2 linked regions of the Methylosarcina fibrata AML-C10 genome follow. The protein of the gene in region 2 binds, or shares a complex with, the protein of the main gene of each other region. Links are inferred from orthologs where the notes say so. Each region holds a gene or a part of one and is shown on either strand. Other genes may lie near its edges.

Region 1 (7,883 bases), 3.3 Mb from region 2 along the record:
CCATAACCGTCTGCAAGGCCCGTTTTTCCTGCTGGTATACACGGGCAATGATCAAGCTGTAGATGGCGCCCACGCTCGCCAAAAGAATGGTCCGAAGCAATTCGCTGGGGTGGGTAATATAGAACGAGTGATCCGGCTCGGTCAGAAAGTAGATGCTGGCTGCGGTGCTCAACGCCGTAGTGAAAAGCCCGGCCTTTAATCCGCCCCGCCAGCCGGAAAAAGCGATGACGATCAGAAACAGCAGGAGCGGCGAAGAATTTCCGAAAATGAACTGTAGCTTTTTTAATACGAATAAAATGGCCCCAACCCCCAGGATCGAGGCGATATAGGCATTGCTAAGAAACTGTTTCATTAAATAGTGATTTCTTCGATTTCCAATGTTCGCGGAAGGGCCATGGGGAATGTGCATCATAAAGATTGATTTCCTATTTTCCCATCAACGCCCATTGCAGCCGCCATTGATGCTCGGCATCCATCGGTTCCAGATAAGTGACTTTATCGCGCTGGCCGAACGCCAGAGGTACGCCGTCGCGGTAGATCATGCGCTGGCCGGAAATCGACGGAATCCGCTCGCCGGGTGTAATGATACCGGACAAGTTCAACGGATCGGCGCAATTGATTACGGTCAGTTCGCCGGTTTTGGGGTGCTTGCGGACGTCGCGCAGGGCACTCAGCGCTTCCGGCAGGGCGAATTGTTCGCCGGCGAACCCCTGTACGAAGCGGCCGCCGCGCAGTTCGCCGCGGGCTTCCAGGCGGCGGTAGACATAAAGCAGTTCCCGCCAGGTCGGAAGGTTTTCTTCATTGTCCAGCAACTTGCGGAAAATCACGCCGTAGCGCAAAAGCAACGTGCGGGCAACGTGTTCCACCGGCTGATAGGAATCCTCGGGTTTGGAACGTTGAGGACGCAACAAAGACCAGCGGCCGGCGGCGGCCAAAGGATCATGAAAAGGATAGCGTTTGCTGCGCCGATGCAGAATTTTTTGCGGCACGACCAGAGTGCGCAGGCCCTGGAAACTGTCCGAAGTGACCAGGCCGGCGGCGACCAGAACGCCCAGGGCTTCTTCGAGCTGCGTTTTCAGAAGGCCGGTTTCGCTCGTCAGTTCCTGAAAAAAACTGGCGCCCCATCGGCTGAGTGCGTCATAGACTCTCAGGGCGTTCCCGGACAGATCCAGCTTGTCTTTGTCCGGCAGCGGCGAGAAATGGCGCCACTCCTCCAGATGAGCGCGCTCGATCAAGGCGATCGCCGTCGTTTTTCCGGCCGATTTGGGATGGCTTCCGGTCACAGGCTTCAACCGAAGCCAGATGAACTGGCCGGAATTGCACAGTTGATCCAGCTCCGAAGCGTAATAAGGCTTGCTTCGGCGCGGCAGGACGTCCGATTCCCAGGCGGCGGCCGGCAAATTGCAGCCTTCGAGTTGCTTCAGAATTTTGGCCAGAGCGGCCTCGCCGGCCACCGGTTCGTGCAGCCTGTGCCAGCGGAACAGAAAACGCATGTAGTCGGCGGGCGCTACCGGCTCGATTTCGTTGCGCAATTGTTTCAAGGTATAGCGGTGAATGCGCGCGAGCAGCGACCGTTCGCACCACTCGGTTTCCCCGCAGCCCGGAGTGAAGCTACCCCGAAGAACCGTACCCTGTTGTTCCAGGGCCAGCAGCGCCCGCTCGATGCCGGCGTTCGGCAAAGCCAGAGAGGCTGTTAGGCGCTCGGCCGTGACCGGCCCTAATCCTTCCAGCCGGCTGCGCACCAATTCCTCCAAGGCGGTTTCCCGATCCTGAGCCGAATCGCCGGCAGCGGCATCCATGGCAGGCGACAAGGAAGCCTCCGGATAGACGATCTGTAATTCGTGCAAGCGTTCGGCGGCGGCCCACAGACGCTGGCCTTGAGGAAGCGTCATGGCCGTGGCGCGCCGATCCTGCTGCAGATTCGCAAACAACGCAGACCAGCCGGGAGCGCTCCGGCCTTCCTGTTCGGTCAGGCAGCCCAGCACCACCAGCGCGTCATGCAATTCGTCTTCATCGCGCGCCAGGGGCCAGGCTTCCTGCCGTACCCGTTCGATGGCTTCGGGATTCAGCCGGCCGATGTCGGCGGCCTCCGCCGCGCCGGCGAAACGCCTTTGCTGTATCGCGAGCGTGCGCCGTTCCTCTGCCGGCGTATCGTCGAGAAAGGCGTAGGGCCGGGCGTTGATGATTTCCTGCGCCATCGGCGACGGCGTGGTCAGATCCCGCGCGACGATGCGAACGGCGCCGTTCTCGATGCCTTTCAACAATTGTTTGAGGCCGTCGATGTCCATCAGTTCGTGCAGGCAATCCCACAAGGTCTGATTGACCAGGGGGTGATCGGGCACTTCCCGGTCGCCGGCAATGTTCTCGAAGCAGGCCAGTTGATCGGGAAAAACGACGGCAATCAAATCTTCGGCGTCGTTGCGCTGAAACTGGGCCGGCACTTTTTTTCCTGCCCGGTTGCGGGGCACCGCCAAAGCCGTGTTCGCGACCCAGCGCCAGCGCGACGGAAACATCGGCGCCGCCAGCAGCGCCTGCACCAGAACCTGTTCGACGCTGTCGGCTTTCAGATAGGAGGCAGGCTCCAGCAGCGGAAAACTGTGGGTCGGGCCCAGCGATAGAATGATGTTGTCTTCGCCGGCCGCGGCTTGCAGTTCAAAATTGAAACGCCGGCAGAACCGTTTGCGCAGCGCCAGGCCCCAGGCCCGATTGACCCTGGAGCCGTAGGGCGAATGGATGACGAAATGCATGTCGCCGGTCTCGTCGAAAAACCGCTCGAAGACCAGCGTATTCAGAGTCGGCAATACGGTCAGCGCGGCTTTCGCGGCGGCCAGGTAATTCAGCAACTGTTCGGCCGCCGCGGCAGGAAGCGCCGGCTCGCGCTCCAGGAAGGCGCGCGCCGCCTCGGGCCCTTGTTCCAGCATGCAGTCGAGCTTTTCCGAAAGATCCGAGACGGCTTCCGACAATTCGACGGTGCGGCCCGGCGCTTCGCCGAACCAGAACGGAATGTTGGGCGGTTGGCCGTGGGCGTCTTCGACGAATACTTTGCCCTGTTCGATCTTGAGCATCCGGTAGGAGTTGTTTCCGAGCTGGAAGATGTCGCCGGGGATGCTTTCAAAAGCGAAATCTTCGTTCAGCGTGCCGACGAATAAACTTTCAGGCTGCAATATTACGTCGTAATCGAACTGGTCCGGTATCGCGCCGCCGTTCAGGAGCGCCGTCAGCCGGGCGCCCTTGCGGCTTCTCAGCATGCCGTGGACGAGATCGCGGTGGATGTGGGCGCCGCGCCGTCCGCGCCGGGTGTGATAGCCTTCGCCGAGCATTTTGACCACGGCCGAAAATTGCTCCTCGGTCAGTGCACGGTAAGGCCAGGCCCTCGTGAAGGCGCGGTACAGCGCCTGCTCGCTCCATTCCCGGCAGGCAACTTCGGCGACGATCTGCTGCGCCAGCACGTCCAGAGGATGGTCCGGAATCCGAATTTGATCGAGCCGGTCCTCGGCAATTGCCGCAAGCAGGGCGGTGCATTCCAGCAAATCGTCCCGTGACAGCGGAAACAGCCGGCCTTTGGGCGTGGCACCGAGACGGTGGCCGGAGCGTCCGACCCGTTGCAAAAAGGTCGCGATCGCGTGCGGCGAGCCGAGCTGGCAGACCAGATCGACGTCGCCGATGTCGATGCCCAGCTCGAGCGAAGCGGTTGCGACCAGCGCTTTCAGCTTGCCTTGTTTCAGGCGTTGTTCGGCCGAAAGACGGTGTTCCTTGGCCAGACTGCCGTGATGGGCGGTGACCGCGTCCTCGCCGAGCCGTTCGGCCAGGGCCGCGGCCGCGCGTTCGGCCAGACGGCGGGTATTGACGAAAATCAGCGTGGTATGGTGCTCGAGAACGAGCTGTTCCAGGCGGTCGTAGATTTCCGTCCAGACTTCGTTGGCCATGACCGCTTCCAGCGGCGAGCCGGTGACTTCGATTCTGAGGTCGCGGCGGCGGACGTGGCCGGTGTCGATGACGGTGCAGGGCGTGTCCCGGCAGCCGTTCAGGTAATGGGCGATCGCATCGAGCGGCTTTTGCGTCGCGGACAAACCGATTCTGACCGGAGGTTTTTCGGTCAATTGGCACAGGCGTTCGAGCGAGAGCATCAGATGCGCGCCGCGTTTGTTGCCGGCCAGCGCATGGATTTCGTCGACGATCACGGTGCGTACGGTTTTCAGCATGTCCCGTCCGGAGCCCGAAGTCAGCAGAAGATACAAGGATTCCGGCGTCGTTACCAGGATGTGCGGCGGATAGCGCTTCATCGCCGTGCGCTCGGCCTGGGAGGTATCGCCGGTCCGGGTTTGGGCTCTGATGACGATGCCCGGCAGGGAGGCTTCCAGCAGCGCCATGCCGATGCCGGACAGCGGCAATTCCAGATTTTTGTGAATGTCGTTGGACAGGGCCTTCAGCGGCGAGACATAAAGAATCCGGGTCTCGTCGGGAAGCGTTGATTCCAGTCCCTGCCGAACCAGTTGATCGATGACCGCCAGAAAGGCGGCCAGGGTTTTTCCGGAGCCGGTCGGCGCCGCGATCAGCGTCGATTGCCCGGCCTGGATCGCGGGCCAGGCCCGGAGTTGAACTTCCGAGGGCGCCTTGAAGCGGCCGAAAAACCAACCGGCCACGACCGGATGAAATGAATGTAGCAAGGGACTCATTGCGATAGTCGTATGATCCGGCGCGCCGTCATGCTCTGGCCGGCCAATTCCGCGGCTCGTCGACGATGATCTGCACGCGTTGAGTGATGCCGCAGACCAGCGTGTAGGGAATGGTGCCTGCGTGCAGCGCGATTTCTTCGACCGGAAGATTTCTTCCCCACAGGCAGACGGGATCTCCGGGTTTGGCATCGGGTTGGGTTTCCAGATCGACGGTGATCATGTCCATGGAAACCCGGCCGATCAAAGGAACGCGCCGGCCGTTGACCAGCACCGGCGTGCCCGTTTCGGCATGGCGGGGGTAGCCGTCGCCGTAGCCGATCGCCACGACGCCCAGGGTGGTGGGCCTATGGCAAACCCACCCCGTTCCGTAACCGACCGTTTCGCCTTTTTTGAGCGGCTTTACCGAGATCAGCCGGGAGTATAACTCCATGATCGGTTGCAGGCCGAGCTCTGCTCCGGTACGGTCCGGAAACGGAGAGATTCCGTACAGCATGATGCCGGGGCGGACCCAGTCGCTGACCGCATCGGGCCAGGCCAGAATGCCCGCCGAATTGGCGATGCTGCGCAGACCCGGATAGGGGCGCACCGTTTCGTTGAACAGCTTGAGTTGTCTTGCGGTCTTGCCGTCGTCGACGGCGTCGGAGTTGGCCAGATGGGTCATCAGATGGCAGGGGCCGCGGACGATTCGGCATCGGCTCAACCTTCGATAGGCGGCGTCAAATTCTTCCGGCTTGAATCCGAGCCGGTTCATGCCGGTGTCGAGCTTCAGCCAGGCGTCCATTTGCCCGGTCTCGGTCCTTCGTTCGAGAACGTCGAACTGAATGAATGAGTGTACTACCGAGTCGAGACCGTAATGCAGGAGCGTGTCCAGTTCTTCGTTAAAGGTAAAGCCTTCCAGGACGGTAATGGGGCGTCGAACGCCCGCGTTGCGCAAATAGATGCCTTCGTCGACCCGGGCGACCGCAAAGGCGTCGGCGTTAGCCAGAGCCTGAGCGATGCGCACCAGGCCGTGGCCGTAACCGTTGGCCTTGATGACCGCCATGATCCGGGCTTTGGGGGCATGGCGGCGGGCGATCTCAAGATTATGCTGGGCGGCTTCCAGATGGACGAGAGCGTAGGTGGCCGGCATCATCGGAAGCCCTCGTCGTGGCCGATGGTTTCGGAGAGGCGGCTTTTATTCATAGTCGTCGCTGCCATAAGGATTCCCTGCGTAATTTTCAAAGCGGGTATATTGCCCGAGGAAGGTCAGCCGGACTGTGCCCAACGGGCCGTTACGCTGCTTGCCGACAATCACTTCGGCGATGCCTTTGTCCGGACTGTCTTCGTTATAGACTTCGTCCCGGTAAACGAACAGAATCAGGTCGGCGTCCTGCTCGATCGCGCCGGACTCCCGCAAGTCGGACATCATCGGACGCTTGTTCGGCCGCTGCTCCAGGTTGCGGTTCAACTGCGAGAGCGCGATCACCGGCACGTTCAATTCCTTGGCCAGCGCCTTCAAACCGCGCGAGATATCGGAAATCTGCTGAACCCGGTTGTCGCCGCTGCTCGGCGACTGCATCAACTGGAGATAATCCAGTACGATCAGTCCCAATTGGCCGTGTTCGCGCGTCAGCCGCCGGGCTCTCGAACGCACTTCGGTGGGCGTCAGCGCGGGCGTGTCGTCGATAAACAGCTTGGTTTCGGCGAGAAGGCTCATCGCCGAAGTCAGGCGCGGCCAGTCGTCGTCTTCCAGCTTGCCGGTGCGGACCCGGTGCTGGTCGATGCGGCCCAGCGACGACATCATCCGCATCGCCAGAGCGTCGCCCGGCATTTCCATACTGAAGACTGCGACTGGCGTGCCGCTTTTGATGGCGATATTTTCCGCCATGTTCATCGCGATCGTGGTCTTGCCCATCGAGGGACGGCCGGCCACGATGATCAGGTCGGCCGGCTGCAGGCCGGAAGTCAGCCGGTCCAGCTCGGTAAAGCCGGTGCCGGCGCCGGTAATCGAGCCTTCCTGGGCGAACATGATTTCGATCTTGTCCACCGCGCGCGCCAGCAGCGTTTTGATCGACTGGAAGCCGCCTTGTCCGCGCTGACGCTGCTCGGCGATTTTGAAGACGTCGCGCTCGGCCTGTTCGAGCAGTTCGGAGGTATCCCGGCCTTCGGTATTGAACGCGGAATCGGCAATCCGGGTGCCGACGTGGATCAACTGGCGCAGCACCGACCGGTCCCGGACGATGTTGGCGTAACTGACGATGTTCGCGGCGCTCGGCGTTTCCTTGGCCAGCAGGCCCAAGTAGGCCAGGCCGCCGACGTTTTCCAGTTCGCCCACCGCTTCCAGGGCTTCCGAAATGGTGATGACGTCGAACGGAACCTGTTTTTCGGCGAGAGCAGCGATGGTTTTGAAAATGAGGCGATGGTCCTTGCGATAGAAGTCCTCTTCGGACACTTTATCCGAAACGGAATCCCAGGTCTGATTGTCCAGCATCAATCCGCCCAGCACCGATTGTTCGGCCTGAATCGAATTGGGCGGGATCTTTAACGCTTCCAGCGAAACGTCCTGAGGATAGAGAAGTGGTTCTGACATAACAATTCCGGAATGATGGGTAAAGATTTTTTCCGGGTCGTATTCGCAAGAGCCCCGGTTTTGATATACTGCCATTTTATCAAATTTAACTGTGACTCCATGCACCGGCCTGACAACTTTCTCCGTTCGAACATGTCTCAGTTGAAATAGAAATGCTTAGATGCAGTGGAAAATAACATTTTGGAGTAAAAGATGCTGAATAAAGTTATATTGATAGGAAGGTTGGGTGCCGATCCTGAGGTTCGCTTCATGCCGAACGGCGGCCAGGTAACGACCATTCGCCTGGCTACCAGCAGAAGATGGAGAGACAAACAGACGAACGAGCGCAAGGAAGAGACCGAATGGCACCGCGTGGTTTTTTTTAGCCGTCTTGCCGAAGTGGCCGGCGAATATTTGAAAAAAGGCAGCCAGGTTTATGTGGAAGGACGCATTCGGACCCAGAAGTGGCAAGGACAGGACGGACAGGACCGCTATACGACCGAAATCGTCGCGGAAGAGATGCATATGCTGGACAGCCGCAGCGGCGGCACCGCCAGCTTCGGCGGAGACCAGCCTCAAGGCGGCCATGCCCCTGCCGGCAGACCGTCGTCGTCAGGACACCGCTCCGAGGCGATGCCTTCCGACTCGATGCCGCCTCC
Region 2 (2,895 bases):
CGCTAAAAAATCTGCGTCGCGGCCGTCCTGCGGTTTGACAAGGCTGCCATGATGGAATCATCAATAACGGATCGCATCAAGGACGACATGAAAGCCGCTATGAAAGGCGGCGACAAATTCAGACTGGGCGTGATTCGTTTGATTCTGGCCGCCATTAAGCAGGTCGAAGTCGATGAACGGATTACGGTGGATAACGACCGAGCCATTCTGGTGCTGGACAAGCTGCTGAAACAGCGGCGCGAATCCATCCGGCAGTTTACCGACGCCGGCCGGCTTGATCTGGCGGAAGCGGAAGAGGCCGAGGCGAAAATAATCCAGGAATTCCTGCCGCAAGCCCTGACCGAAGCGGAAATCGATGCAATGATCAACGAGGCAATTGCCGAGTCCGGCGCCGGGTCGATCAAGGACATGGGGAAAGTTATGAGCTTGCTGAAAGCCAGAATGCAAGGGCGCGCCGATATGTCGGCAGTGAGCAACAAAATCAAGGCTGCATTATCGGCTTAGGCGCTTCCGTTCCGGTATCGGCCATGTCCGGCGGCAGAATTCCCCGCACCTTTATTGACGATCTTTTAGCTCGGGTTGATCTGGTCGATTTGATCGATACCCACGTCCCTCTTAAAAAAACGGGCGCAAATTATGTAGCCCGTTGCCCTTTTCATACCGAAAAAACCCCCAGCTTTTCCGTCAACCGGAACAAACAGTTCTATCACTGCTTCGGTTGCGGCGTCAGCGGCAATGCCATCAGCTTTCTGATGGATTTTAATCATCTGGATTTTGTCGAAGCCGTCGAGGATCTGGCAACCTTTGCCGGTCTGGAAGTGCCGAGAGAGGCTTTTGAAAAACCCGACTCCGGCAACAAAGGGGATTTACCCCTGCTTTACCGCACCATGGAGCAGGTGGCCGCTTTTTATACCGAACAATTGAATACCCATCCGGAAGGAAAAAAAGCCCTGGGATATCTGCAAAACCGCGGCGTTTCAGGCGAGGTAATCGCCGATTATGTGCTCGGTTATGCCCCTCTGGCATGGAAAAAACTACAAGAGCGGTTCGATTCGCAACGTCTGCAAACCTGCGGATTACTGGGCAGGAACGAAGAAGGCGATCTCTATGGCCGTTTTCGGGGCCGAGTCATGTTCCCGATTCGAGACAAACGCGGACGAGTCATCGGCTTTGGCGGACGCATTCTCGACGATTCTTTGCCCAAGTACTTGAATTCTCCGGAAACGCCCCTATTTCAGAAAGGCAGGGAAGTATACGGACTGTACGAACTGCTGCGCAAGAATTCCAAACCCCAAAGGATTCTGGTAGTGGAAGGGTATATGGATGTCATCGCCCTGGCGCAGTTCGGCATTCATTACGCCGTCGCCACGTTAGGAACAGCCACCTCCCAGGCACATCTCGAACTGCTGTTTCGATTCACCGGCGAAGTGGTATTGTGCTTTGACGGCGACAAAGCCGGCCGGGAAGCGGCATGGCGGGCAATGGAACCGATTTTTCCTTGTCTAAGGGATGGCCGGCAGGTACGCATCATGTTGTTGCCGCAAAACGAGGATCCCGACTCCCTGATTCGCAAGGAAGGCGAGACGGGGTTCGCCAATCGTTTGCAAGCAGCCGAAACGCTTTCGGACTATTTTTTTACCCGGCTTTCGTCGGAATTAAACCTGAGCAGACTGGAAGATCGGGCCCAACTGGTCAACAGGGCCAAACCCTATCTGGATAAATTGCCGCAAAGCATATTCCGGGAAATGATGTTTGCGAGGCTCAGGGAGCTAACGGAGTATCGTTCGCTGGATGTTTCGGAGAATACGGCTAAACTTAAGCGAAAATATGACCGCAAGCCACTTCAAGAAAAAGGCAGACCGTCCTCCGCGCGGACCGCTCTGGCCTTATTAGTGCAGAACCCTCGATTGGTCGAACTGATTGAACAAAAGGAAATTGACTGGAATGAGCTGGATTTTCCCGGCGTGGAATTGTTTAAAGATATCCTGCACGCGGTTCTCGCAAACACACCGGCCACTGCCGGCGCGCTGCTCGAGATTTTCCGGGAAAAACCCGAAGAAAAATCCGTCAAAGCCCTAGCCCTTTTACCCTTACTGGTGCCGCCTGACGGCCTTGAAGCCGAATTTTCCGATGCGCTGGATAGGCTCCTGGCCCAATCCAGATCTTCGGTATTGGATAAATTATTGGCCAAGGAACAATCCGCGGGACTCGATAGGCGCGAAAAAGACTTGTTACGAAAACTTCTGGCTCATACTCATAAATAATTGTGATGCCAAAATTTAAATTTATATAGTATAATTATCTGTTCAGTTTAGTCCGGCTGAATCCTTATTCGGTGAGTGAATGATGAATCAAGAACAACAGCAATCCCAGCTTAAACAATTGATAGCCAAAGGCAAAATCCAGGGTTTTCTGACCTATGCCGAGGTGAATGATCACTTGCCTAGTGACATTGTTGATCCTGAGCAAATCGAAGACTTCATCGCCATGATCAACGACATGGGCATTCAGGTTTATGAAGTCGCCCCCGATGAAGACTCGCTGATCACCGACTCGGCCGCAGTCACTACCGATGACGAAGATGCGGAAGAAGTCGCCGCTCTCGCCTCGGTCGACAGTGAATTCGGCAGAACGACCGACCCGGTTCGCATGTACATGCGGGAAATGGGTTCGGTAGAGCTGTTGACGCGCTCCGATGAGTTAAAAATCGCCAAGCGCATTGAAGAAGGCCAGCAACAACTGGTTAAGGCAATCTCTCGTTCCTGCATGGTCGTGGAAGACTTTCTGCAATCCTATGACTCCATTTCCGGAGAAGAAGGCGGCATCCGGCTGACCGATCTAATCACCGGCTTTGTCGATTTGAGCGAACCTGAAGATCTTGCCGCCGTCGCCGCC

The links.
Region 1: the proteins of dnaG (region 2) and dnaB are in contact, whole or in part, in a crystal structure (PDB 2R6A), measured with the Geobacillus stearothermophilus proteins. The link is inferred for Methylosarcina fibrata AML-C10 from one-to-one orthologs. Residues at the interface, in WP_049624496.1 of Geobacillus stearothermophilus: Lys456, Leu457, Leu458, Pro459, Ala460, Asn463, Ala464, Leu467, Leu535, Leu536, Ile537, Ala538, Gln544, Glu545, Asp548, Tyr549, His552; in WP_033016901.1 of Geobacillus stearothermophilus: Ser13, Glu15, Ala16, Gln18, Glu91, Leu92, Asp94, Ala95, Val96, Pro97, Thr98, Ala99, Ala100, Asn101, Tyr104, Tyr105, Ile108.

The regions. Positions count from the first base shown.
Region 1 is NZ_KB889965.1:1,288,301-1,296,183, reverse strand. Bases 5,049-7,883 are described here. They hold dnaB (replicative DNA helicase), read right to left. Parts: upstream 7,246-7,883; coding sequence 5,851-7,245; downstream 5,049-5,850. Other genes in these bases: ssb (single-stranded DNA-binding protein), read left to right, coding at 7,438-7,883; alr (alanine racemase), read right to left, coding at 5,049-5,808. In the rest of the region: A3OW_RS0106245 (PAS domain S-box protein), read right to left, coding at 1-352; A3OW_RS0106240 (DEAD/DEAH box helicase), read right to left, coding at 426-4,676; more of alr, read right to left, coding at 4,705-5,048. UniProt on the Escherichia coli protein: The main replicative DNA helicase, it participates in initiation and elongation during chromosome replication. Travels ahead of the DNA replisome, separating dsDNA into templates for DNA synthesis.
Region 2 is NZ_KB889965.1:4,615,682-4,618,576, reverse strand. It holds dnaG (DNA primase), read left to right. Parts: upstream 1-527; coding sequence 528-2,264; downstream 2,265-2,895. Other genes in the region: rpoD (RNA polymerase sigma factor RpoD), read left to right, coding at 2,347-2,895; A3OW_RS0121880 (GatB/YqeY domain-containing protein), read left to right, coding at 52-504; rpsU (30S ribosomal protein S21), read left to right, coding at 1-38. UniProt on the Escherichia coli protein: RNA polymerase that catalyzes the synthesis of short RNA molecules used as primers for DNA polymerase during DNA replication.